Endozoicomonas gorgoniicola: one gene and its partner. The protein of the gene in region 1 binds, or shares a complex with, the protein of each later gene. Links are inferred from orthologs where the notes say so. Each region holds a gene or a part of one and is shown in the gene's direction. Other genes may lie near its edges.

Evidence for each region.
Region 2: the proteins of rne (region 1) and eno are in contact, whole or in part, in a solved structure (PDB 2FYM), measured with the Escherichia coli proteins. The link is inferred for Endozoicomonas gorgoniicola from one-to-one orthologs.

Annotation. Positions count from the first base shown.
Region 1 is NZ_JAPFCC010000001.1:2,683,688-2,700,113, forward strand. What follows is about bases 4,984-8,612. They hold rne (ribonuclease E), read left to right. Parts: upstream 4,984-5,310; coding sequence 5,311-8,412; downstream 8,413-8,612. Other genes in these bases: murB (UDP-N-acetylmuramate dehydrogenase), read right to left, coding at 8,589-8,612. In the rest of the region: NX722_RS12345 (forkhead box protein), read right to left, coding at 37-948; NX722_RS12350 (S49 family peptidase), read right to left, coding at 1,792-2,778; NX722_RS12355 (HAD family hydrolase), read right to left, coding at 2,845-3,510; 23S rRNA pseudouridine(955/2504/2580) synthase RluC, read right to left, coding at 3,637-4,650; more of murB, read right to left, coding at 8,613-9,605; kdsB (3-deoxy-manno-octulosonate cytidylyltransferase), read right to left, coding at 9,605-10,384; NX722_RS12380 (Trm112 family protein), read right to left, coding at 10,427-10,639; lpxK (tetraacyldisaccharide 4'-kinase), read right to left, coding at 10,722-11,798; NX722_RS12390 (ExbD/TolR family protein), read right to left, coding at 11,810-12,238; NX722_RS12395 (MotA/TolQ/ExbB proton channel family protein), read right to left, coding at 12,238-12,870; NX722_RS12400 (hypothetical protein), read right to left, coding at 12,989-13,864; NX722_RS12405 (DNA internalization-related competence protein ComEC/Rec2), read right to left, coding at 13,935-16,286. UniProt on the Escherichia coli protein: Endoribonuclease that plays a central role in RNA processing and decay. Required for the maturation of 5S and 16S rRNAs and the majority of tRNAs. Also involved in the degradation of most mRNAs.
Region 2 is NZ_JAPFCC010000001.1:2,489,928-2,500,404, reverse strand. Bases 2,708-5,528 are described here. They hold eno (phosphopyruvate hydratase), read left to right. Parts: upstream 2,708-3,382; coding sequence 3,383-4,675; downstream 4,676-5,528. Other genes in these bases: ispD (2-C-methyl-D-erythritol 4-phosphate cytidylyltransferase), read left to right, coding at 5,200-5,528; NX722_RS11400 (septum formation initiator family protein), read left to right, coding at 4,858-5,130; NX722_RS11410 (glycoside hydrolase family 18 protein), read left to right, coding at 2,708-3,047. Also shown: NX722_RS11430 (DUF433 domain-containing protein), read left to right, coding at 1-28; NX722_RS11425 (DUF5615 family PIN-like protein), read left to right, coding at 28-378; NX722_RS11420 (hypothetical protein), read right to left, coding at 368-643; NX722_RS11415 (IS30 family transposase), read right to left, coding at 655-1,647; more of NX722_RS11410, read left to right, coding at 1,941-2,707; more of ispD, read left to right, coding at 5,529-5,934; ispF (2-C-methyl-D-erythritol 2,4-cyclodiphosphate synthase), read left to right, coding at 5,934-6,425; tRNA pseudouridine(13) synthase TruD, read left to right, coding at 6,502-7,563; 5'/3'-nucleotidase SurE, read left to right, coding at 7,541-8,284; NX722_RS11375 (protein-L-isoaspartate(D-aspartate) O-methyltransferase), read left to right, coding at 8,318-8,953; NX722_RS11370 (DUF368 domain-containing protein), read left to right, coding at 9,030-9,956; NX722_RS11365 (hypothetical protein), read left to right, coding at 10,247-10,477. UniProt on the Escherichia coli protein: Catalyzes the reversible conversion of 2-phosphoglycerate (2-PG) into phosphoenolpyruvate (PEP). It is essential for the degradation of carbohydrates via glycolysis.

The DNA of each region.
Region 1 (16,426 bases):
ACGCTTGCGCCCCGGGGCAACTCCCAACACGGGAGCTTAATGATATTGACCGTGTCGGAAGTAACCCTGAAGGGCATAAGCACTTCGCTCTTCCGAACCTGGGTCACGATCCGGGAACGGCGGTGTTTCAGTCTGTAAATGAGGAGATAAATTCTCAGAAGTGGAGTCCCGAATGAGGGGCGGGATAAGCTGAGAGAAGGGTTGGCGCAGGGTAAAAGGAGGAGGGGGCGGGGTAAAACCCCGAGGGAAGATGTATTGAAGGGAGATGAACGGTGAATATACAGCTGGCTGTTGCTCCTGCCGTTTTAATTTCCGACTTCTTGTAGGTTTCCGGAGAGAGGGGTCATATGACCAGAACCCCCCGTGCCCGGACGTATCTTCCTGGCGTTGAAAACAACGTAAAGAGCTTAAGGTATGCCTGATTGAATTCTTTTTGCTTTTTTTATCATAGTCACTTACCTGGAGTAATTCATGGTAACGCCTGTAGATTTCATTCAGCTTCAGCCTTTGTTCCTCGCTGGCCAGGATAATATCCGCAAGACATTCAGCCATCGTTTTATCGCGCCAGGGATTTCTGTCATCCCCCCCGGCACCACCACCACTACTACTACCGCCCCTCCAAAAACTAGCAGTATGATGTGCGTTTGTGTAACTACTCCAGGCTACGCCTCCCCCTCCGCTGTTGTAACTGTTTTGCCTGGTGGTGGTGCTGGCGCTTGTCTTACCGTAACTGATAATGCCGCTTGAAGGATGGTATGTATGACAAAGATGACCTGATGCGCTTTCAGAAATACCTACAACAAAAGGCTCGGCATTTGCCTGAAAGATAATACGAGTATCCATGCAGCCTCTGTGTGGATCAAAATCAGTGGGTGGCGAGAGCACTGTGATGTTATTCAGTTTGGCTGACGGGTGAATTCTCAGGCGGCTGTCTTTGTTTTCATCCATTACCAGAACAGCTTCCGGGAATTTGGTATAAGATAACGGCTCCCCTGACAGGACGGACGACATGAAACCTGTTTTCTGATCGCTGTCTGTACGGACGCTTTCTATTCTGAAAAAAACAACAGGTTCATCAGGCTCTGGTTCCTGAAGAGAAGACTTGCCAACAAGGTTAACTTTGATGTCAATACTGGCATCAAGAAAGTAAGTGCCTTCTATCTCGACAGTACAACCAGGGGGAGATGTATGTAACACATTAAGTAATTGTTCAGTATCTCCCTTTGAAACTTTAGAAAAGCACCCTCTCTGCTGCCTGTCCGGTAAATGGTTGAAAGGCCGTAATGAATTGTCAGGACTATTTTTAGTGCCTGAGTATTGAGAATTATCAGTGTTTATTGGCCAGAAGTTTGTATTTGTACGAAAGACCAGTGCAGCCATCGCAAAGGCAGCCATCTCCTTACGGACTGGCAAATAACTGGCTGACATTAACTCTTGTGCAATCAGGCCTTGCGCGCAAAATACAAGTGCAGAGAATGGCAGAACAAAATTCACCGTAAAGTATTTATTACGGGAAACAGAAAAAGTAGCAGGAAAAACATTTGATAGTTTGAATAGACAACCAAGCATAAGCAACCGCCCGCGCAAGTAGTAGTGCGAACTAATCGTAGACGATTGATAACCTTGCGTTACACTATTTTTTGATATGCATTCTGGTTAAATGAAGGTGTTAACATTATTTGAGTAAAATCGCTGTTCGCCGCCCGCCTTCCGCTATTCGCCGTTGGCTATTAGCTGTTACTGCCAACAGCGGGCTACGGATAACGGACAGCGAAAAGCGGCGACCGCCAGTCAGCGGAGGGTTACACCCTCAAGCCCCAGCGTTTTGATGACCGCACCACTGAAACTAACGCCCATATCTCTGGCAAATTTTTCCAGTGGCGACAGACGGGCAGTAAAGTCAACAATGGTTTCATTACCCACCACTTCCCGGGCAACATAACCCGCACTCCCCAGACCATCAACCAGACCAAGCCCGACAGCATTTTCACCTGTCCAGACCATGCCGGAGAAAATTACCTTGTCGTCGGTCAGTCGATCACCACGACCGGCTTTAACGGCGTTGATAAACTGATGATGAATACTGTCCAGCGATTCCTGCCAGCGTGTAGTCGCTTCTTCATCCATTGGCAGAAATGGATCGTTAAAGGCTTTGTACTCACCCGCTGTATAAGTACGACGGGTAATGCCCAGCTTGTCTATTGCCTCGACAAAACCAAAGCCTGATGACACCACACCAATAGACCCGACAAGACTGGCTTTATCGGCATAAATTTCATCCGCTGCGGCAGCCACGTAATAGCCTCCAGAGGCACCGATATCCATAATCACGGAGTACAGTGGCGTCTCTGGATACTTGCTACGCAGCCGACGAATTTCATCGTAAATATAACCTGCCTGTACAGGGCTTCCACCCGGACTGTTAATACGAAGAATAACGCCTTTGGTACCGGGATCTTCAAAGGCAGCCCGCAAGCCTCCCACAATAACGTCAGCACTGGCATCGTTACCATCAGCAATCACACCACTAACATCCACCAGCGCTGTGTGCCCACCAGAAGGCTCCATTACCGGAACATCAACACGAAAAGCGGAATAAAAAATGCCAATGGTGGCAAACAGCCAGGTAAAGGTCAGCAGCTTGAAAAAAATACCCCAGCGGCGAGCCCGACGCTGCTCTTTCAATGCACCTTCAGCCAGGTTTTCAATCAGCTTCCAGGCCTTACCATCATCCTTATCGGACAGAACCGACTCAGACTCCTTCCAGTTATCTTCCATCTTTACTCCGGGGCTTAGCGCCCAACAACGATTATTTTTTTAATGCGTAGCTATGTTTAGCTATGTTCAGCCATGTTCAGCTATGCTCACCCATTCGACCAGGTCATCAAAGCTGTCAGCAACAAACACAGGATCGTGATTTAACAATTGCTCTTTTGGCTGGGCGCCATAGGTGACAGCCACCCGATCCATCCCCAGGTTTTCTGCCATCTGCAGATCAAACCCGGCATCGCCCACCATAAGAGCCTGTTCAACAGGAATATCCAGCTCTTCCAGTAACTGTTTCAGCATTAACGGGTCAGGCTTTGAGCGTGTCTCATCAGCACAACGGGACGCCTGAAAATACTCATGGTACTGATTGGCAGTCATGGACCGGTCTAAACCATTTCGACTCTTACCCGTTGCCACCGCCATAGTGATACCCTGGTCACGCAGTATGTTCAGCCCGTCTGTGACACCCGGAAACGGAACAGAAGGCTGCGTCTCAAGCCGGTTGTATTCTTCACGGTACTGTTTAATAAACTGCTGCAACTGTTCATCAGTCAGTGACGGATACAGCTTACGAATGGCATTCGTCAGGCTCAGTCCAATCACACCTTTATAAGCCACATCATCCAGCTGCGGCAACCCCAACTGCTCAGCAGCAATAGCCAGAGAACGGGTAATAGCAGGGACAGAATCAATCAGGGTTCCATCCCAGTCAAAAATAATTAATGAATAACGTTTTTCCAATTTATTTAATTCTCTACTTCTCTATCAAGCTGACGGCTCTATCAGGCTGACGGCTCTATCAAGCTGACGGCTCTATCAGGCTGACGGCTCTATCAGGCTGACGGCTCTATCAGGCTGACGGCTCTATCAGGCTGACGGTCCGTCGCGCTCACTTCCAAGGGTTTCCAGAACAGCCTGCAAATCAGGCGACAGTGGTGCATCAACGGTCAAAGGCGTGCCATCAGGCAGGGTAAGCTTCAATCGTGCCGCATGCAGAAACAGTCGCTTCAGGCCAAAGTTCCGGTAGCGTTTATTGTCCTCGTCTGTACCGTATTTGTCATCACCCAGAATGGCGTAACCGGCATGCAGGCAATGCACACGAATCTGATGCGTACGCCCGGTAATCGGGCTGGCTTCCACTAGAGTTGCGCTTTCACCCTGGTGGTTGTAACGCTCCAGCACCTGATAACGGGTTCTGGATTTTTTACCGTCCAGATCGACCCGAACCATGCGCTCACCCGATTGCAGTGTGTTTTTTAACAACGGCGCATTCACCAGCACTTTGCGACTTGGCCAACGCCCGATCACCAGGGCGTTATAAATTTTACTGACCTTGTCTTCCTGAAACTGGTTATGCAGATAACGCAACATACTGCGACGCTTGGCAATCATCAGACAGCCGGAGGTATCACGATCCAGCCGGTGTACCAGTTCCAGACTGCGGGCGTCCGGGCGAATTTTGCGCATCGCCTCAATCACGCCAAAGTTGATACCACTCCCCCCATGAACCGCAATGCCAGAAGGCTTGTTAATAATGATCAGCTGGTCGTCTTCATAAATAATGGAAGACTCCAGTTTTTCTGTAAGGCCACCACCCACTATGACTTTATCGGTCTTTTCAGCCACACGAATGGGCGGAATACGCAGCACATCGCCATCCTGCAAACGATAGGCAGCAGTTATTCGCTTTTTATTTACCCGTACTTCACCTTTGCGAATAACCCGGTAAACACGGGTTTTCGGAACACCTTTCAGCACCCGAACCAGATAGTTGTCAACACGCTGACCAGCATCATCAGCATCAATGCTGACCAGTCGTACTTTAGGGCGATCCGCTTGAGCAGAAGCTGAATCGCGGGAATCATTGAGTCGTCTGTCCATGGGCGCATCTTACCAGCTTTGGCTCATTTGAAGCACTTACAGATTACTGATATAGTTGAGGCACTGTCCTGCGCATAACCGAAAGGGCAGTTCGATTTACGAAACCCAGGCAAGACCAGAGCTAAAAATAGCGGTCGCCGACTCAGGACATCACGGAATCACCATAAAGCTTCCCCGATGCCGGGTCGATGAAATACTTGGGACAGAAGTTAAGCCATGAGCAGATAATTCGATTTCATCACTCCAGGTAATAAAATCGAATTTTCATGGTATAGAGCACGGCAAGAGCCGTGGATAACATAAACAGAGCTACTCTCTGTCGAGCAACGCCCCCTGATTCCGGGCGTGAGGAAGGTCCCGGGACTGTCAGCAATTATAATCGGCTTTATTTATTTTGAAACGCCGAGTCATTCCCCGGTAAGAATTCCATTCCTGCGCCCAGTACTTGCCTGAACCAAGCACTTCAGGAAGTACTAATGTGTCATATCGTTACCCTCACAGACCACAGAAGTGTTGTATGCTGGTCTGACGGTGTAAGTCTGATGGCAGTTAATAAAACCGGTTTACTCCGCATCGTGTTAAGCCCGAGTGACAAACCGGAAAAGAAAGAGCGGGCCGTTCCGGCACGAGAGGCTAGCCTCTAAACCGTATCGGTACTCTATGAAGAGAATGTTAATCAACGCAACTCAATCGGAAGAGTTGCGTGTTGCACTGGTAGACGGACAACGCCTGTATGATCTGGATATAGAATCAGGCGCCCGTGAGCAGAAAAAAGCCAACATCTACAAAGGCAAGATCACTCGTGTCGAGCCAAGCCTCGAAGCAGCTTTTGTTGACTTCGGCGCTGAACGTCATGGTTTCCTGCCCCTGAAAGAAATTTCACGGGAATATTTCAACTCATCCTATTCCGGTGGGCGTCCCAGCATTAAGGACGTCATCAAGGAAGGTCAGGAAGTCATTATCCAGGTGGATAAGGAAGAGCGCGGCAACAAAGGCGCGGCTCTGACCACACTGGTCAGCCTGGCTGGACGCTACCTGGTTCTGATGCCAAACAACCCCCGTGCCGGTGGCATTTCCCGTCGTATTGAAGGTGATGAACGAGCTGAGTTGCGTGAAACCCTGAGCCAGCTGAATATCCCTGCTGAAATGGGCGTCATTGTTCGCACCGCAGGCCTGGGTCGTAACCAGGAAGAACTGCAGTGGGATCTGGATTACCTGCTTCAGCTCTGGAGTTCCATCAAGGAGGCCGCCGAGCAGCCAGCCCCTCTGCTGATCTATCAGGAAAGCAACGTCATCATCCGTGCCATTCGCGACTACCTGCGTCAGGACATCGGCGAAGTACTGATCGACAAGCAGTCTGTCTATGACGAAGCCGTTACCTTCATCAAGCAGGTGATGCCGCAGTACGAGCATAAGATCAAGCTCTACAAAGACAGCATTCCACTGTTCAACCGCTTCCAGATCGAATCCCAGATTGAAACCGCCTTCCAGCGTGAAGTACGCCTGCCCTCCGGTGGCTCTATTGTTATCGATCCGACCGAAGCCCTGGTATCCATCGACATCAACTCTGCCCGGGCTACCCGTGGTGGCGATATCGAAGAAACGGCGCTGAACACCAACCTAGAAGCCGCTGACGAAATCGCCCGCCAACTGCGTCTGCGCGACATCGGCGGCCTGATCGTGATCGACTTTATCGACATGAGCCACAACCGCAACCAGCGCGAGGTTGAAAACCGTATCCGTCAGGCTCTGTCCATGGACCGCGCCAGAGTTCAGACTGGCCGCATCTCCCGCTTCGGCCTGCTGGAAATGTCCCGTCAGCGTCTGCGTCCATCCCTGGGTGAAACCAGTGGTGTTGTTTGCCCACGCTGCTCCGGACAAGGCACTATCCGGGATATCGAATCCCTGGCTCTGTCCATCCTGCGTCTGATGGAAGAAGAAGCCATGAAGGACAAGACCTCTGAAATCCGTGCCCAGGTGCCGGTATCAGTGGCTGCCTTCCTGCTGAACGAAAAACGTTCAATGATTGCCAAAATCGAGAAGCGTCACCAGGCTCGCGTTATTGTTATTCCAAACGCCAATCTGGACACTCCTCACTACGACGTTCAACGCCTGCGCGATGACCATGTTGCCGAACACGTTGAAAGCAGTTACGAGATTCTGGAAGCTGAAGACACGGTCGAACAGTCGGTCGCTACAGCCAAGCCTGCTCCCCGCCAGGAAGCAGCCGTCAAGACTGTTGCGCCTGCTCAACCAGCCCCTGTAAAGCAGGAAAAGCCCGGTCTGATCCGCTCTTTTGTTAAAGCCCTGGGCGGACTGTTTGGCGCTGAAGAAAGCACCGAAGAGCAGCCTAAGAAGACCCAGAGCCGTCAAAAGCCTCAGCCTTCTTCCCGTCCTCAGCGTGAACGCCAGCAGCCTCAGCAGCGCAGACAGCGCAGCAGTCGCGACCAGCAACGTGAAACCCGTGACAACCGTCGCGAACAGAGCGACGAACAACGCCAGAACCGTAACGAACGTCGTCGTGGCGGCCGTCAGGATCGTAGCGACTCTCGTTACGAGCAACGTGGCGACTCCCGCAGCGAGCAACGTAACGAGCAGGGCGACAACCGTCAGCAGCGCCAGCCTCGCCAGAGACAGGATCGTCAGGAAAGTCGCAGTCAGCGCCAGAAGCAGGAGCGCTTTGACCGCGAAGAACAGGTTTCCCGCAATGAAAGCCGGAGCGACGCCCATAAAGCCGATACTCTGAACCAGGAACCTGAACAACAGGGTGAAGACAACCGTCGCCGTCGCCGTCCGGGTTCTGCCCAGCGTCGTCGCAGCAACCGTCCGACTCAGCGTGACCGCAATGTACAGGATCAGCCAACGCTGCCATCCCTGTCCAAACCGCAGGAGTCCAAACCGCAGGAGTCCAGGCCACAAGAACCAAAAGCACAGGAAAAGCCAGCTGCAGCGCAGGAAGCCAAACCTGCTCCGGAAGCAAGAGCTGAGACACCAAAAGAGCGTAAGCCTGCGCCTCAGCCAGTAGCGAAAGCTGCTCCTGCAGACGCACAACCAGCTCCGAAAGCGCAACAGCCAAAACCTGAATTACAGATTCCGGCTGAAGCAGAAAAAACAGAGAAACCCATCATTGCCAAGCCTGCAGTCGAGGCAACTGACTCAGCAGAAAAAGCTGAACCTGCTGCAGACGTACGCAATGAAGCACCTGAATATGCTACTCGGGAACCACGTATGACTGAAATGGCCAAAGCGGTAGCGGCGAGCCATCAGCCTACGATCCCTGTTGAGACGGCTCCGGTTACTACTCCAGTAGAACTCACTCAGCCTGAAGCCCGGGCCGATCAGACTTTTGGTGATGCAGTAGAGCAGCTGCAAAATGCCCTGACTCAGCTGGCTGAAAAGCCTGAGGAAACCAGTGCAGACACCGCTCAGGTTGTAAAACCAGCTGCTGAAAAGCCAGCAGAATCTGCTGCCCAACAGCCTGTTGCTCAACAGCCTGCCGCTCAACAACCTGCCGCTCAACAAAAAGCTGCGAAGCCAGTGGTTCAGGAAACAGCTCCCGCTGCTGAAGAACAGGAAGCTGCTACAACAGCTCCTGACGTATCTGAACTTCAGGCACAGGTGGAAAGCACCTCTGAAAATCAGAGACCAGCTCGCCGTCGTCGCCGCAGTCGTGCCATGAACGACCCTCGACTGAAGCGGCAGCAGGCTGGACAAACCAAGGAAAGCAACCAGTCTGACTCCCAGACAGAAGCTTCCCGGTAAGCCTCTGTCAATTTGAAACAAAAAGGGCGTACCATTTTCGGTACGCCCTTTTGCTATAAACAACCATTAATACGCTAAAAGTTCGCCAGAAGCGCATCATTCAGCCGGTAAATATCTTCACGAAAACGCACCCGACCATTTTTTTCTGGCCAAGGGCAGACTTTCAGCACTAACGATTAATAAACCCTCGGTTCCATTTCCAGAGCCACACCAAACACCGCCTTCACCTTTTGCTGAATGACGCCAGCCAGATGAAGCAGTTCATCGGGCTCAGCACCACCATGATTCACCAGCACCAACGCCTGATACTGATAGGTACCGACACACCCTTCGCGGTAACCTCGCAAACCTGCCTTATCGATGAGCCAGCCAGCAGCCAGTTTCCACTGTTCATCAAAGGGGAAGGCAACCAGATCAGGAAACTCTGCTCTCAGCCGTTTAACAACATCAGCGTTCACGACCGGATTTTTAAAAAAACTACCGGCATTACCCAGAACATTTGGATCAGGCAGTTTCTGCATACGCACGTCAGCAACCGCTTCACTGATCTCCATACCCGTTGGCGACCGATGACCGCAGCGCTGCGCCAGCTCCTGCTGCAACTGTCCATAGCCAAGCTTTGGCTGCAAACCGGGAGACAGACGAAAGTTCACGGATGTGATGATAAACTGGTCGCGCAAGGCATGTTTAAACACGGAATCCCGATAGCCAAACTGACACTCTTTCAGAAAAAAACGACGAAGTTCACCCGAGTGAATCTCAACCGCTTCGAGGCTTTCAAAAGAGTCTTTCAGCTCAACACCATAAGCCCCAATATTCTGAATAGGTGCCGCCCCGACATGGCCGGGAATCAGCGACAGATTTTCCAGCCCATAAGCCTGTTCAGCCAGAGTCCAGCGCACCAGCTCATGCCAGTTTTCACCAGCTCCGGCCCGAACCATGACGGCTTCATCTGAACGCTCAAGCACGGAACGTTCCCGCAGGTTAACAGCGATCACCAGGGCTTCAACATCACCACTTAAAACCAGGTTGCTTCCCCCACCCAGCGGGACGATGTCCAGCTTCTGCTTCCGGGCAAAGCCCAATGCCTCCTGCAGTTGTTCAACTGAGGTAACTTCTACAAAATAACGGGCTGAAACCTGAAAACCGAAAGTGTTTCGGCTTTTCAGGGAATAATTTTCAACAATATTCATCAAGACATCATTTCGACAATACGACGAACCACTGCCAGATCCTGCTCAGTATCGACCCCATGTGGCGGTGTTTCCAGAGCATCTGCCACATGAATCCGATGACCATTCCATAACAGTCTCAGCTGTTCAAGAGATTCCAGTTGCTCAAACGGGCTTTGCGGCCACTGAACGTACTGGTTAAGCAGGTTCACGCGATAAGCGTAAATACCAATATGCCGTCGAAAGCCATCAATATCCGGCAACGAGTCAGAGTTTGCCGCGAAACTGTCGCGAGCCCACGGCATTGGTGCGCGACTGAAGTACAGGGCATTACCGTCTTTATCAGACACCACCTTGACCACTGCCGGGTTAAACAAGTCGTCACGCTGGCGGATCGGTTCTGCCAGTGTCGCTGCGCCTGCGTGCGGGTTATCCATCAGATTTTCCGCCACCTGGTCAATGACGGTTGCCGGAATCAGTGGTTCATCCCCCTGCACATTAACAATCACCTCGTTGTCAGACATCTCATACAAACGTGCGACTTCCTGCAAGCGGTCTGTTCCTGAAGGATGACCAGACAACGTCATGCACACTTCAGCACCAAATTTTTTCGCCGCCTTGAAAATACGCTCATCGTCGGTCGCAATAATAATTCTTTGAGCACGACTCTCACTGGCTCGTTCATAAACATGTTGAACCATTGGCTTGCCATCAATATCAGCCAGAGGCTTACCCGGTAAACGGCTGGAGCCAAAACGGGCGGGAATAACCACTGTAAAAGGGCGGACTGTTTCAGTCATGGAACCATCTTTCTTTCAATTTTTTACTACTTACTGTGAAAATCAGCGCACTGATTGACTGCTGCCTTTGCTTTCATCAAGGCGTTCACCGCTGGTCAGGGTACGCGCCTCACCCTCCAGCATAACCGGGATACCATCCCGAATCGGGAATGCCATGCCACAGGGGCGACAAATCAACTCAGCCGAATCTTTTGCATGTTTTAATTCACCCTTGCACTGTGGGCAGGCAAGAATCTCAAACAACTTTTTATCCATAATACTTATCCATAATACTTATCCGTGATATTGATCCATGACTTTGCTACGACCACTGTAGGGCAGCCTATTCCCGGTCAGGCTACCAGGAGCCTGTCGGAATTACCTTCGACACAGAATCCGGCCCTTTGGTTTCAACCAGATGAATGATTTTATTCAGCACCGTTTCCGGAATATGCGCCTGCACCGGCAAATACCAGGCATTTGATCCGGCAAAGCTCCGGCATTTTACTGCATCTTTGGCAGTCATCAGAACCGGCAAATCGTCATGAAAGACAATATCCTCCGGGGCAAACGGGTGATGATCCGGAAAAGCATGAGGAATCACGCTGAAACCCAGGGACTCAAGCGTCTGGAAAAACCGCTCAGGGTTCCCGATTCCCGCTACAGCATGAACCGTCCCGGCTTCAGGCGGAGCGCAATCCGAACAGCCAACTGGTAAAAGGTCATCGGTTTCCAGATAGATGCAGTCAAAATCTACCGGCAGATCACCGGCTGGACGACCGTTAACCAGTACCTGATCCACAGCCTGCAGCCGTTCCGGCGGTTCCCGCAAGGGGCCGGCGGGCAGACACAAACCATTGCCCAGCATGCGCTGACCGTCAATCACCACAATCTCAACATGACGCTGCAAACGGTAGTGTTGCAGACCGTCATCGGTAATGATCAGGTTACAGCCACAGTTTTCAACCAGCGCTTTGGCAGCGGAGACACGATCCGGGTCGACCATCACCGGTATGCGCAACTGTTGTGCCAGCATAACGGGTTCATCTCCGGCGATGGCTGGATTGGTGTCTGGTGTAACCCGCAATGGCAGATCCTGAGTATCGGCTCCAAAACCACGACTGGCGATGCCCGGATGATAGCCTTTTTGCTGCAATGATCTAACCAGAGCTGCAACGACCGGCGTTTTACCCGTACCCCCCACCGACAGATTGCCAACCACCACCACAGGCACCGGTGGTTGCCAGCGATCTGAGCGAATAATTTTCCAGCAACGTCGATGCGCCAGCCACTTGAACAGAGCCGTGAAAGGTAATAACAGCAGAGTCCAGCGTCCGGAACCATACCAGCAGTTCAACACCGAGTCGTTGAAACGGTCACGCCATGATTTTGCAGAAGTTTTCGGAGAAACGGTAGACATCTTGTTACTCGACATCAGGGAGCTTATCACTCCCTGTCAGAATCAGCCGGTTTTCGGGTGGTCATGCTCAGGTTGGCAAAGCCCAGCTGACCGGCTGCGTCCATGGCCGTCACCACAGACTGGTAGGGGGTGTTAGCGTCGGCGGTGATCACCAGTGGCAGAGTACTGTCACCATCGCTCACTTTACCCAGGGCGGTTTTAAGAGTTTCCAGACGACTGTTCACCAGACTATTACCGTTTACGGAAAAATCACCGTCTTTACCGATCACAATCTCGACCTGCTTACGGACCTGTTCCTGCACTTCTCCGCTGGCTTCCGGCAAATCAATCGCCAACCGGGTTTCACGGGTAAAGGTGGTCGACACCATAAAAAAAATCAACAGCAGGAACACCACATCAATCAGCGGTGTCAGGTTGACCGACACCTCTTCCTGGGTCTGGCGACGAAACTTCATCACTTACCCTCGCTGCGGTCTTTCAGCTTGCGTTCACCCTGCAGAACTTCAACCAGCTTGGTAGCCTCCTGCTCCATGGCCACCACCAGTTCATCAACACGGCGCACAAAATAACGATGAAAAATAACCGAGGGAATAGCAACGCTCAACCCCGCTGCCGTGGTAATCAGCGCCTTGGAGATACCGCCCGCCAGAACACCTGCATTGCCCGTGCCTTCCAGCATGATGACTGTAAAGACATCAATCATGCCAATTACTGTACCCAGAAGACCCAGCAGTGGCGCGATAGCAGCAATAGTACCCAGCGTGTTCAGGTAACGTTCCAGCTCGTGAATCACCCGCCCGGCCTGTTCATCAATGCTCTCTTTCATGATGTCACGACCATAACGGGCATTGGTGATACCGGCTGCCAGAATCTCCCCAAGCGGTGAACTTTCACGCAGACTGGCGACCTTCTTGCTATCCAGATCGTTGCTTTTGATCCATTTCCATACCTGGGACAGAGTGTTACGAGGTGCGATACGGGAAGGCCTGAGCGTCCACAGGCGCTCAAATACGATAGCCATGGCAATAATAGAGCAAAGTATGATCGGCAGCATTAACCAACCGCCGGATTTCACCAGTTCGAACACTGTTTATTCCCTTTATCTGTGATCTGAGAACTTTAACACAGCACAAGGTCCGGGGTTAACTACCACAACATTCACTTTGCCGATATTGACACTCCGTATGCCCTGAAGGGCTGGGTGCTTATTGCACACCGGCGCCTGATATTCCCAACGGTACGGCTTCACCTATTGCCCCGGGTGCCCCGGGTAGCAAATTTTCCAGCTGGCCAAATTGAGCAGAAAACGGGGTTCGCTGTTGAAGAACTTCTGCAGGCAACCCGTTTCGATCAACCACCCCCACAACATTTAAAACAAGCGTCTCCTCCCCTCTCTGGCTGACCTGAACATTGAGATTAGAATCGAATCTGCGGTTACTCGAATGCAACTCTAAATCCATAAAGCCGACAGCATCGCTAAATTGTCTTGGCAAAATGATGAAGCGAAGTAGATGAGCATGATTCATATGATTAAAAAAATAATGCAATAAACGATTGTCTGAAGTGGACGTTGAATCAAGAAAACTATCCCAGGGAGCTGACCCAGCTGAATGTAAAGTTGTCTCTGCCTGTATCCGTGAGCCTGATGATGCCCGCATACTCAATTCTGCATTACCATCGCCATGAATGGTTACAGCAAAAGAACGATACCCTAAGTTATGATGGGTAAGAATCAGGGCTTGCAATAAACTGTGAATAGAGTTTTCTCTGATACTGTCAGGAAACGTGGGTGCCCAAAAATGAACCGAAAACCAGTTAAGCAACGACTGGAAGGCCGATGCCGAAACCTGATCTGAAGTGTCAGGCTCCAGGTTATATTGAACGAGCTGCCCATTGGCTGGAGACACTGCCCGAATGTCATAACTCGTCCCCGGAGAATACGGCTCCTGCCGCTTAGTGATTTCCAGTAATGACATGCCGTTCAGCTGAATAATGAATTGCTGAAAATTGACGGCTCGAGCCGAAGGAAAAAAGAAAAGAACCATTGAAAATAAAATAATATGGGCAATGCGTTTTTTCACTGATTATTCCTTTTGCACGAATAAGTAATTACCGCAAATAAAATAGGAGATAATGTCAGGAATGCAAAAATCACAGCAGTGGTCGCTGCCAGTAATGACTGCGCCGCTGTCGCCAGGGTCGTAGATCGACCGGCAAGCCCAGGGTAAATTCAAGTGTCCCACCTGTCGCCGTGTTGAAAACATCGGTTTCCAGAGCCTCCAGACGGTCAAGCACTTCAGCCGAAGGGTGACCAAACCGGTTCAGGTATCCCGCCGAGATTAATGTCACTTCAGGCTGAACGGCATTCAGAAAAGCTGACGACCCTGAATATCGACTACCGTGATGGGGCAGTAGCAGGTAGTCTGACTTCAGAACCTTCGAACCTTTCAGCAACGCTTTTTCAACCCGCCAACTGATATCACCGGTCAGTAGTAATGACTGCCCGTTCGCCGTTACTTTCAGAACACATGAACGATCGTTCGTCATGGTCTGCGAGCCACTGCCTGCAAGAAATTCAAAACGAACCTGATCCCATTCCCAGAACACGCCCGGCTCACAGGGGTGTATATAGCCTGAATAATCTGCTACACCAGAACCCGCCCAGACACTACTGACATGAACGGATGACATCAGACTATCAAGACCACCAGCATGATCCCGGTCTCCGTGGGAAATCACTACCCGTTCCAAACTGCTGATCTTCTGCTGCCTGAGATAAGGCACCACAACACGTTCAGCCATTGAGTAACGAGGCGAGACCGCATCGCCGGTATCGTAAAGCAAACTGTGCGAATGGGTACGAATCAACACCGACAACCCCTGCCCCACATCCAGCACCGCTATCTCCGCCAGCCCGGGCTCTGGCGTTTTCTGTTTGGGTAACAGCCACGGCAGGAGCAGAACCGGCACCAGTCGAATAAAAACAAACGCCCTGGGCGCCAGCAGAATAAAAACCGCCAGCAAGGCAAAGCTAACGCCAACCATTCCCACATCGTGACGTTCAACCACCAGGCTTTTGAACATCGGTTGATCCAGCCAGCCAAGACCCAGCAAAAAATACGACATCAGTCGATCAAGCAGTACCAGCAGCCACTGAAATAACGTCAGGGAGAACAGACTCAATAACAGTGCAAAGAGTGCCACTGGTACCATCAGACCAGCTATAAGAGGAATAGCAATGAGGTTGATGACAGGCGACAACAGGCTCACACCCTGACCATTAAACTGCAACAGCGGAAACAGCAACAGAAAAACAAGCCACTGAGGATGCCCCCAGCGCTGCCAGTGTTCATTCATGCCCAGACGCCCGACAAACCCATAAAGCAAAACAGCAACAGCTGAAAATGAGTACCAGAAACCGGCACTGGTCATCGCCAGCGGATCAATCGTCAGCACCAGAGCCAGTGCCAGAAGATAGAGTGTTGAAGGCTTTGCCCGGATACCGAGCAATGGTCCCGACAAAGCCATTCCGGTCATCACCAGCGCCCGCTGAACCGGAACGGTAAACCCTGCAAGAATGGCGTATGAGAACGCCATTAACAAAGCAATAACAGACGCAATAACCGGCACTGGCACCCGATTGAGTGGCAACAACCCTAACCGCCCCAGCATTAGTGTCAGCCAGAACCCAAGCCCTGCCACAAGCCCGATATGTAACCCTGAAATCACCATCAGGTGCGTTGTACCGGTCTGGTTTAACTGCTGCCACTGGTCAGGCGAAACACCTGATTTGTCCCCGGTCATCAGGGCAATCAGCAAACCGGATGAATCACCCGGCAACAATGATTTAACCTTTATGGCGATACTCTGTCGTAACCGGTCCCGCCAGTCTGCCAGAGAAAACCCTCCCTCTCCCAGCCATATACCTGAAACCACGTAACCGGTCGCCTGTATGCCCTCTCTGGCTGCCCATGCCTGCATGTCGAACGCGCCCGGACTGCTGTTTCCCAATGGAGGTTTTAACTTAACCGTCAGCAGCCACTGATCACCGGGCTGCAGCTCTGGCCCTCCGTACCAGCTCAGCCGAAGCTGTTTAAGCGATTGCCCTTTAAACAATGCCCCCTGACCAGGCAGTACTGAAGCGTTAAAGCGTTGAAAGTCTCCCAGGTCTGACGACAAACCCTGAACCTTCACCTTCATTGTCAGCACCTGCCCAAACAGGTCATCTTCCACCCAGTGACTCTGGGTATTGACGGCATGAAAGAAACCAGCAGAAAGCCCCAGCAGATAAAACACCGCAGGAATTCTCAGCCGGGAACAACCCACACAAAGTGGTATCAATGGCAACAGCAAGACGCCGATAACCTTCAGACAGAGGGAGAATGACTGCCCCAGGCACTGGGTCACAAGAGCAATGGCAGCAATATACGTAAAAACACAGCTGCCCAGATGGATAGAGTGTTTGTTATTTTCAAGGCATAATAGACGGGTTTTGTGTATCACAATTGTTGAGTGCAGCCAGTGTATGCAAAACCATTGACTGGTATTTAAACCGATGGCTGGTCACTAATACCAGAGCCAGTTTAGCAAGCTCTGAGGCCAACCATCAGAAGGATAAAGACATCGCAAGACAGGATAGTCGT
Region 2 (10,477 bases), 190 kb from region 1 along the record:
TGACTCCCTTGGCAAAGGTGCCGCCTGATGCTTCTGCTTGATGAAAATCTTTCACCAAGATTAGTGGCGAGACTTGAAGAGGTTTTTCCGGGAATTTTGCACGTTCTGCATGCAGGACTTGATAACTCACCTGATATTGAGATTTGGCATTATGCCAAAGAAAATCAACTCACTATTGTCAGTAAAGACAAAGATTTCATAGAGTTTTCACAACAACACGGCTTTCCACCAAAGCTTATTCGGGTAAGCGTAGGAAATGTCAGAATTGCACAGCTAGAAAAGCTACTGCTCAATCAGAGAGCAAAGATATTGGAGTTTATCAAATATTCTGATTCTGGGTATTTGACCATAAGCAGCACTGAAAAATTCATAACTTGAGCCTCCCGCCCAGCCAGATTGTTCCTACACAGGCCGACGAGGGTGAATACCGGTAGGTGCCAGGCTTAGTGCTGACAATAGAAACCAGCGCCCTGTTTTCTGTCGTTGAAGGCGACGGGGGTAGTTCATTTCCGGATGAACTACTGAACGCATACAGTGCTGACAGCATGACAGTCAGAAGACTACCGGCAGCTATCCATTTGTGCCTGTTTTTCTGACAGCTCATTTTCTGATCAATAGTTTTCTGATGAATCGCGTCAGGCATACTTCCTGAATTCAAGTCATAAGTGCATAACCCATGACTTTTCTTGCATCTATTCCAGTTGACTCTTTAAATGCCTCATAAGGAGTCTTGTAGCCCAGGCACTTTCTTGGCCTGTTGTTCAGCTTATCCACTGCAATGATGACATCTTTTTCTGTCACGCCATTAAGCTCCATCGACTTGGGGAAATACTGCCTTAGCAAACCATTAGCATTCTCATTCTGGCCTCTTTCCCAAGAATGGTAGGGGGCAGCAAAGTAGCTGTCACATTTTAAAGCTTTGGCAATTGATTCATGCTGAACAAACTCCTTTCCATTGTCGTATGTTATTGTCTTTACAAACCTTTTCAGAGGCTTGAGTACGTCAATTATTCCCTGTTTAACCGCTTTTGCCTTCTTGCCTGGTAGAGGGACAGCAAGGCGAAGCTTGGTTTTTCGTTCATCTAATGTAGCGATGGCTCCTTTATGATTTTTACCTATTACAGTATCAGCTTCCCAGTCACCAACTCGCTCTCTGTTGTTGACCACTTCGGGGCGTTCTTCAATGCCAACCCGATTTGGTATACCGGTTCGGTTATGAGCTGAACCGTATCGCTTTCGATAAGTTTTTTTCTGGTGCCTCAAGTGCTTATAGAGCGAGCCTCCGCGCCGTTTATCATCCGCTACAAATTGATAAATCGTCTCATGATGCAGCTTGATTACACCGTCCTTTTCAAGCCTTCCAGCCACTTGTTCAGGACTCCAATCTGAACGGATATCGTTTGAAATACGTTGTTTAATGTCGTCTGTCAGCTTAATAGCTTTTGGCTTATCTTTGTGCCGCTGCCGAGCTGTGCGATTAGCCTGTTGGTGCCTGTACCCTCTTTGCCCTTTATTGCGGTTTACTTCTCGCGACACGGTAGGCTGTGAACGGCCAAGCTTTTTAGCAATTTTGTTTTGTGAAGTCCCATTTTTGAGTTCAGTTTCGATATAATATCTCTCTTCAGAGCTCAGGTGTGTATAGGCCATCCTTGGCTTCCTCTGTATGGTTTGGTTGCTTTACAGAATACCCCTGAGTTCTGATTCACTTCAAAGGTTCTGAAACAATCCTCTGGTTACAGAGGTTATGCACTTATGATACGAATTCAGGCTTTTCCAATCTCACCATTGGTTAACAATGCGGATAGATTAAAGGGAGGGAGGTGAAGGGAAGGTAACGGCGCATTAAGTTATTCTCAGGTATTGATGATTTTTTCCCTTGTGCCAGTTTGAAAGCTAGACTTGCTGATTGTGTATTAACTGTCTTAAGTCAGTAAGTTGCTATGAACATACCTCGTTTTCTCGCAGTTTCCAGTGTTTGTGGTTTTGTAGGACTCCCTTCTATTTCTTCTGCACTTGGCGATGAAGTCATTTTTTCTCCTTACAAAGACATCAGTATTAACATGGACTGGAATACCTATGTTATTAGTACAAAAGTACATGGACAAAGCCAGCCCGTGCCATTGTTACCTTATAAGGACTGTGAATTGCAGGAACCTTCCTTTTCGACCGATCTGGCGGATTCGCCATCGCAACTCTTGCCGGGCAATAAACTGGTCACATGGGCTTTTGCTACCGGTGAGTGTGGGAACGAAACCTGGGGAGGTGTGGACGCACAACAACTTGCAGATGCCAATATAAAGCGGTTTGTACAAAATGGTATTAAGTATGTGATCTCTACCGGGGGGGCCAATGCCACCTTTACCTGCTCTTCTGAGGCGGGAATGAAGGCGTTTGTTGATCGTTATAATTCGACTAGTTTTGCCGGGCTGGATTTTGATATCGAATCTGGCAGCGAGGAAGCGATTTACAATTTAATGCAGTTTGCGGCTGCGGCTCAGAAAGATTATAAAAAAAGGGGGATGCAGCTGCCAGTCAGTCTGACAATTTCAGCGCGAGGGGGGCCAGATCCCCGGGTCGATCCACTTACACTTTATGGGAAGTGGACGCTGGATGCTGCAAGAAAGAGCGGACTGGAGTATACCGTGAACTTAATGGTAATGGATTATGGTTCAAGCGATTGTACCCATGACTCGGAGGGACGTTGTGATATGGCGAAGTCTGCCATTAATGCTGCAAAGAGTTTGAACCATGTTCATGGTGTACCGTTTAGGGATATAGCATTGACCCCTATGATAGGCGTTAATGATCAGGTAGATGAAGTTACAATGGTGGCTGATATCACAAAAATGGTTTCCGATGGAAGGGAGTTGAAGTTAGGAGGGTATCATTACTGGTCTTTTGACCGGGACACCCCGTGTTCGACCCCTACAAGTTATGCATCCCCTGTTTGCAGTAGTGTGACACAAGAGCCTCTGGACTTTGATCAGGCCTTTCTTGATGCCTTAATGGCACCCCGCATAACACAAGATGTTAAAGATGAGTTTTAACTGGCCGGGTGTGCTGTTTATTAGGGTGTAATTCATTCTTTTGTGTTAATTCGTGTGCTCATAAGGGTGTTTTCGGGCCCTGCGATGTCCGACTTTGCAATAGTTGATAACCGCCTGAGAGTTGGTATAGTTGCGTCGTCAAATGGGTGATGCAACCTGATTCCGGGCTTGCGGCCACGCAACTGCGCTTTTGACCTGCGTCAATGGTTTGCGTGATGTGGCGAAATATCCATTACTGGTTCGGTACTTCCGCTCAGGGAATTCGATAGTATTCCCGGCTTTATTAAGTTCCCCTTACGTTTCTCTTCAATGAGAAGATGCTGAGAGTAAATACCATGTCTAAGATTGTTGAAATCAAAGGTCGCGAGATCATGGACTCCCGTGGTAACCCAACTGTAGAAGTTGACGTTATCCTGGAATCCGGTGCTATGGGTCGTGCGGCTGCTCCTTCCGGTGCTTCCACTGGTTCCCGCGAAGCTCTGGAACTGCGTGACGGCGACAAGTCCCGTTACCTGGGCAAAGGCGTTCTGAAAGCTGTTGCCAACGTAAACGGCAAGATCCGCGAAGCTCTGCTGGGCCGTGACGCTCAGGACCAGAAAGGTCTGGATCTGGCGATGATCGAGCTGGACGGTACTGAAAACAAGGAAGTACTGGGTGCGAACGCTATTCTGGCGGTTTCCCTGGCGGCTGCTAAAGCGGCTGCAACCGACAAGAACATCCCACTGTACGAGCACATTGCTGACCTGAACGGCACTGCTGGTCAGTTCACCATGCCTGTTCCAATGATGAACATCCTGAACGGTGGTGAGCACGCTGACAACAACGTAGACATTCAGGAATTCATGATTCAGCCTGTTTCTGCCAAGACTTTCTCCGAAGGTCTGCGCATGGGTGCTGAAGTATTCCACGCCCTGAAGAAAGTACTGTCTGCTAAAGGCCTGAACACTGCAGTAGGCGACGAAGGTGGTTTCGCTCCAAACCTGGCTTCCAACGCTGACGCTCTGGCAGTTATCAAGGAAGCGGTTGAAGCGGCTGGCTACAAGCTGGGCTCTGACATCACTCTGGCTATGGACTGTGCGGCTTCCGAATTCTACGTTGACGGTCAGTACAACATGAAGGGTGAAGGCAAGATCTTCTCCTCCAACGAATTCTCTGACTACCTGGCCAAGCTGTGTGAAGAGTACCCAATCATCTCTATCGAAGATGGTCTGGACGAATCTGACTGGGACGGCTTCAAGTACCAGACAGACATCCTGGGTGACAAGATCCAGATCGTTGGCGACGACCTGTTCGTAACCAACACCAAGATCCTGAAAGAAGGTATCGACAAGGGTATTGCTAACTCCATCCTGATCAAGTTCAACCAGATCGGTTCCCTGACCGAAACTCTGGAAGCGATCAAGATGGCTAAGGACGCTGGTTACACTGCCGTTATCTCTCACCGTTCCGGTGAAACTGAAGACGCTACCATCGCTGACCTGGCGGTTGGTACTGCGGCTGGCCAGATCAAGACCGGCTCCCTGTGCCGTTCTGACCGTGTATCCAAGTACAACCAGCTGCTGCGCATCGAAGAAGCTCTGGGTGAAAAGGCGCCTTACCGCGGCCTGGCTGAATTCAAGCGTGCATAATCTGGCTGCTTGAATCACCTTGTGATTCCGGGTTAACCCCATAAAAAGGGAGGCAATATGCCTCCCTTTTTGCTTATGTTTTTTCTATTTAAGTTTTCCCTTTAAGTTTTCCCTGCAATACTGGCTTTTATCATGCCCTGGTGGTTTGTTAAACTGACAGGCTGCATATCAGGGAATTTTACATGCACAAGCTGGTCATTTCGGTTCTAACCATCACATTTATTTTTTTGCAATCTCAGCTCTGGTTTGGCGAAGGCAGTATCAGTGAGCTGCTTTATACCCGCGAACAGATTGAGCGCCAGCAGAATGAAAATGAGCGCCTTTATCGGCGTAATCGTTCACTGGCTGCGGAAGTGGTTGAACTGCAAAATGGGCTGGAAATCGTTGAAGAACAGGCCCGGCTCGATCTGGGTATGGTTCGCAAGGACGAAACCTTCTACCTTATCTATGATTAACTTCCCGTGCTGCCATGCAGCCATCAGTCGTCTGGCGGATTATCCGGTGGATTAATAGTGAGTACCGCAATGACTCGTTCTCGTGAAACGCTTCGTGATAAGTACTGGGCTGTCGTGCCTGCAGCAGGCGTAGGGCGCCGCATGAATGCAGATATACCTAAACAGTATCTTGAAATTCAGGGCAAAACCCTGATGGAACATACCCTGCAGCGGTTGCTGGACTTTCCGTTACTGGAAAAGCTGGTCGTGGTGTTAGGGGCTGATGATGAATATTATCCGGAAGTGGCACTGCTGCGAGACCCTCGTATCATTCTGGCAAAAGGGGGCAAAGAGCGTTATCACTCGGTTGTGAACGGATTGGCCGTACTGGATGAGCTGGCTGAAGACACAGACTGGGTTCTGGTTCACGATGTTGCACGTCCGTGTATTCGCCAGTCTGATCTGGACTGGCTGGTGAAATCCCTTGAAAACGACCCCATTGGTGGTTTGCTGGGGATGCCGGTCAGGGATACCATGAAGCGTTCCAACAAAGATGGCGTTACCACTGAAACGGTGGATCGTGAGAACCTCTGGCATGCTCTGACCCCTCAGATGTTCCGCCTGAAACCCCTGATTGACGGGCTGAGCAAGGCCATGGAAGCAGGCGTGAACATTACGGATGAAGCCAGCGCTATGGAATTTGCCGGTCATAAGCCGCGTATAGTTGAAGGTCATGGCGACAATATTAAAGTCACCAGAGCTTCAGATCTGGCACTGGCCTCATTGTATCTGCAACAACAAGCGAAATTGATAGAGACAGTCTGATGCGAATAGGACACGGTTTTGACGTCCACCGTTTTGCCGAACCCGGCGACGGTGATCATATAATTCTGGGCGGTGTCAAAATTTCCAGCCCCCAACGCCTGCTGGCTCACTCTGACGGGGATGTGCTGCTGCATGCCGTATCCGACGCCCTTTTGGGCGCGGCTGCCCTGGGTGATATCGGTCAGCATTTTCCGGATACCGACCCTCGCTATAAAGGCATCGACAGTCGTAAGTTATTGCGTCATGTGGTCAGCCTGCTGGCAGAGAAAGGGTTTTCGGTCGTTAATATGGATGCCACCATTGTGGCTCAGGCGCCGAAAATGGCTCCGCATATTGAAACCATGTGCCGCCATCTGGCTGAAGATATGAGCGTTGAACGAGACTGTGTCAACGTGAAGGCGACCACTACCGAAAAACTGGGTTATACCGGACGTAAGGAAGGTATAGCTGTCCATGCTGTTGTTTTGATAAGCCCACGTTCTGTTGAATGAAACGCTGCCTGAAACAACACAGCGGCTAATTGAAGTGTCTATTTCAAGTGTCTATTTCAAGTTCAAGTGAATATGTATGAGTGATCTTTCCTATCCCATGGACTGGGCGTATGCATGGGGTGACCCTGCAGGCAAGGCGCTGTTTAAAGAACAGCCTGAAGATTTTATTGTTGAGGAACTGCTGCCTTTTGAGCCGGACGGCGAAGGGGAGCATGTTCTGCTTTATGTTGAAAAACAGGGTGAAAATACGGACTGGGTGGCAGGAAGGCTTGCCAGGTTCGCCAGAGTTAAACGACTCTCGGTCAGCTATGCCGGGCGCAAGGATCGCCACGGAATTACCCGACAGTGGTTTAGTGTCTGGATGCCGGGCATGGAAGAACCTCGCTGGAGTGATTTTCAGGAAGATAATATCCGTATCCTGCAGGTCAGCCGACATCGGCGTAAATTAAAAACCGGTGCGTTGAAAGGCAACCGGTTTATCATCACCCTGAAAAATGTTGATGCTGACCGCGAACAGCTTGATACATTGCTCGATCTTGTTTCTGTCAAGGGCGTTCCCAGCTATTTTGGTGAACAGCGCTTCGGACGACGGGGTGAAAATCTGGAACGGGCCATCAAAATGTTTGCCGGTGAATTTCGGGCTCACAAGAATAAACGCTCAATGTACCTGTCTGCCGCGCGTTCCTGGCTGTTTAACCGCATTGTTTCTGAACGAGTCAACCAGAACAACTGGCTCGATTATATAGCGGGCGACGTACCCGGATTTCAGGACAGTGGCAGCCTGATACTCAGGGATCATAATGATGAACTGATGGCGAGAATACATCGTGGTGAGGTGATGCTGACGGCACCGCTCTGGGGAGAAGGTGAACTTCTGTCTGAAGCTGACTGCAAGGCTCTGGAGCTGGCAACGCTGGAGCCGTATCCGGCTCTGAAGTCAGGGCTGGAAGATGCCCGGATGAAGCAGGAGCGGCGTGCTATACGACTTATTCCTGATCAAATGCAGTGGCAGTGGAATGATGACCTGACCCTGCAGGTCAGCTTTGCGTTACCCAAAGGGTGCTTTGCCACTTCGATACTGCGAGAACTTCTGCTGTGTGAAGAGAGGGATCGGTTTGAACCTGCTGTTGTGCAATGACGATGGTGTGACTGCCCGGGGGTTGGCTGCCCTTTACCAGAGTCTGAAAGGGCTGGGTCATTGCTCGGTGTACGCCCCTGACCGTAACTGCACTGCTGCCAGCAGTGCCTTGACTCTGAACCGTCCACTGCGCCCCAGCCTTCAGGGCAATGGTTTTTATGCCATTGATGGTACTCCGGTTGATTGTGTGCATCTTGCTGTGAGCGTGCTGCTTGAAACTGCGCCGGATATTGTGGTTTCCGGTATCAATCACGGTGCTAACCTGGGAGACGATGTACTCTATTCAGGTACGGTGGCAGCGGCTCTGGAAGGGCGCTTTATGCGTAAACCGGCGATTGCTGTATCACTGTGCGGTGACAGCGATGAAGGGTTTACCGCAGCAGGGCGTGTCGTCTTTGAGCTGATTCAGAAACTGGACCAGTTAACCCTGCCGCCCGGGTCAGTTCTGAATGTTAATGTACCAAACCTCCCTTATGACGATATAAAGGGAATGAAGGTCACCCGACTGGGGCATCGTGAGCGACCCGATGCGCCGTTAAAAGTGGTTGACCCCCGTGGACGGGAAGCCTGGTGGATTACATCGGTGGGTAAAGAGCAGGATGCCGGAGACGGCACTGATTTTCATGCCATTGCCGCCGGCTATGTGTCAGTGACGCCACTGCAGTATGACCAGACGGATCACGGAACATTGACTCAGGTACAGCACTGGTTGGGAGGCTGAAGGATGAGGGATGCAGAACTGAAGGGAATAGGAATGACATCCCGTCGAACCCGTGACCGGTTGATAAATCGTCTGGCGGAGCAGGGGATTGTTTCAACGGATGTTCTGGAAGTCATGCGGGAAGTTCCCCGTCATATTTTTGTTGACGAGGCACTGGCGCAGCGGGCGTATGAAGATACCGCCCTGCCTATAGGCCATAATCAGACGATATCTCAGCCCTATATTGTTGCCCGTATGACGGAAGCACTTATGGCAGGGGGAGCGTTGAATAAGGTGCTGGAAGTAGGGACGGGTTCCGGCTACCAGACTGCAGTACTGGCTCATCTGGTGAAGCAGGTCTACTCCGTGGAACGAATACAGCTATTACAGGAAAAAGCGCGCAGTCGGCTGCGGCGGTTATCGCTGTTCAATGCGCACCTGAAGTTGAGTGATGGCACCATGGGCTGGCAAGGTCTGGCACCTTTTGATGGGATTATGGTAACGGCTGCTCCGGGCAAGGTACCCTTAGAGCTGCTGGAACAGTTGTCTGAAAAGGGTGGACGCCTGGTGATTCCAGTGGGTGATTTTCATCAGGAACTGCTGTTGGTGGTACGCCATGGGCAGGAGTTTCATCAGGAAGTGCTGGAACTCGTGCGGTTTGTTCCCATGCTGAGCGGTGTTATACGGTAGGGATTTACCCGAACATTGGTTTTTAAAAAATTAAATTCAGGCGGCTCAACGCCTGACTATTCAGGATTGTTAGATTATGTCTGTTAAAACAGATTTTCTCGGGCTGCTGCTCAGAGGTATGGCCATGGGGGCTGCCGATGTGGTACCGGGTGTGTCCGGTGGCACCATTGCCTTTATTACCGGCATTTATGACCGGCTGCTGAATTCTTTGCGCAGCTTTTCACCGACACTGCTGTTGCTGTTGAAAAACGAAGGTATCGGAGCCTGCTGGAAAAAAGTAGACGGCACTTTTCTTGTCTGTGTATTCAGCGGCATTCTGATTAGTGTTCTATCGTTCGCGCATCTGATCAGTTATCTGCTGGCGGAATATCCGGTACTGATCTGGTCGTTTTTCTTTGGGCTGATTCTGGTGTCCGGCTTTCACATGATTCGACAGGTTCGTCATTACAGTGTGACTGGCGGGATACTGTTTGTGCTGGCGGCAGTCTCTGCCTATATGATTGGTACCCTGACGCCTGCCAGTCTGACGCCAACACCGTTGATTTTGTTTTTTGCCGGTTCGATCGCTATCTGTGCGATGATTCTGCCGGGAATCTCCGGTAGTTTCCTGCTGTTGCTGATGGGCTTGTATGCTACGGTTCTGCAGGCATTGAAAACGCTGGATCTGATGGTTCTGACAGTTTTCGCCTCTGGCTGTGTTGTCGGGCTGTTGAGTTTTTCACACATACTGTCCTGGCTGTTACGTAAACACCGTGATCTGGCTCTGTCACTGTTAACCGGTTTGATGGTTGGGGCTCTTGGCAAGGTCTGGCCCTGGAAGCAGACGCTGGAAACCCGTCTTAACAGCTCGGGTCAGGAAGTCCCTTTTCTGGAAGTGAATGTTTCTCCTTTCAACTATGAATCCCTGACCGGGGAGCCAGCTTTACTCCTGCCAGGCTTATCATTGATGGTTGTAGCGATTGTTATGTTTTTGGTTATTGAGTGGTTAGGAAGCCGCAAGTAATCAGCAACTGTGTGACGGCATTTGCCCCTGTCTGTGAAGCATCATGGTTCGAATAATAAACCATGATGCTTTCCTGCTTGCCCTGAAATCAATTTGAGTCTAGACCGTGTGGTGTTCGTGAAAAGGTCAAATGTTTTTATAGGGGAAACAGGCTTTGCCAAATACTGAAGCGGGACAAACTTCGAAGTGGTTGCTCTTGTGCCTGGTAATTGTTTTTTTTACAGAAGATGCCGGAGCCAGTGAGCTTTGTCTGGCAATTTCAGATTATCATCGCATAGGCCATGAAAATCATGTCTTCCTTTCCGGTTTTGCAGGCAGCCAGTATTTTTATCAGTGTGGTTCAGGCAATACACCAGGAGAAAAAAAGACAGTCGTTGTTTATCGGTCAGGTTCTAATCAGGTACATTTGTTACGAGCGGGAAGCTGTAGCCACTCTGTTCAGGGCAGCGTCTCAACCGGATCTGGCGGAAATGAACCGCCGGAGCGCCCTTCTGATTACTCTCGACATGAGCCTTATGATA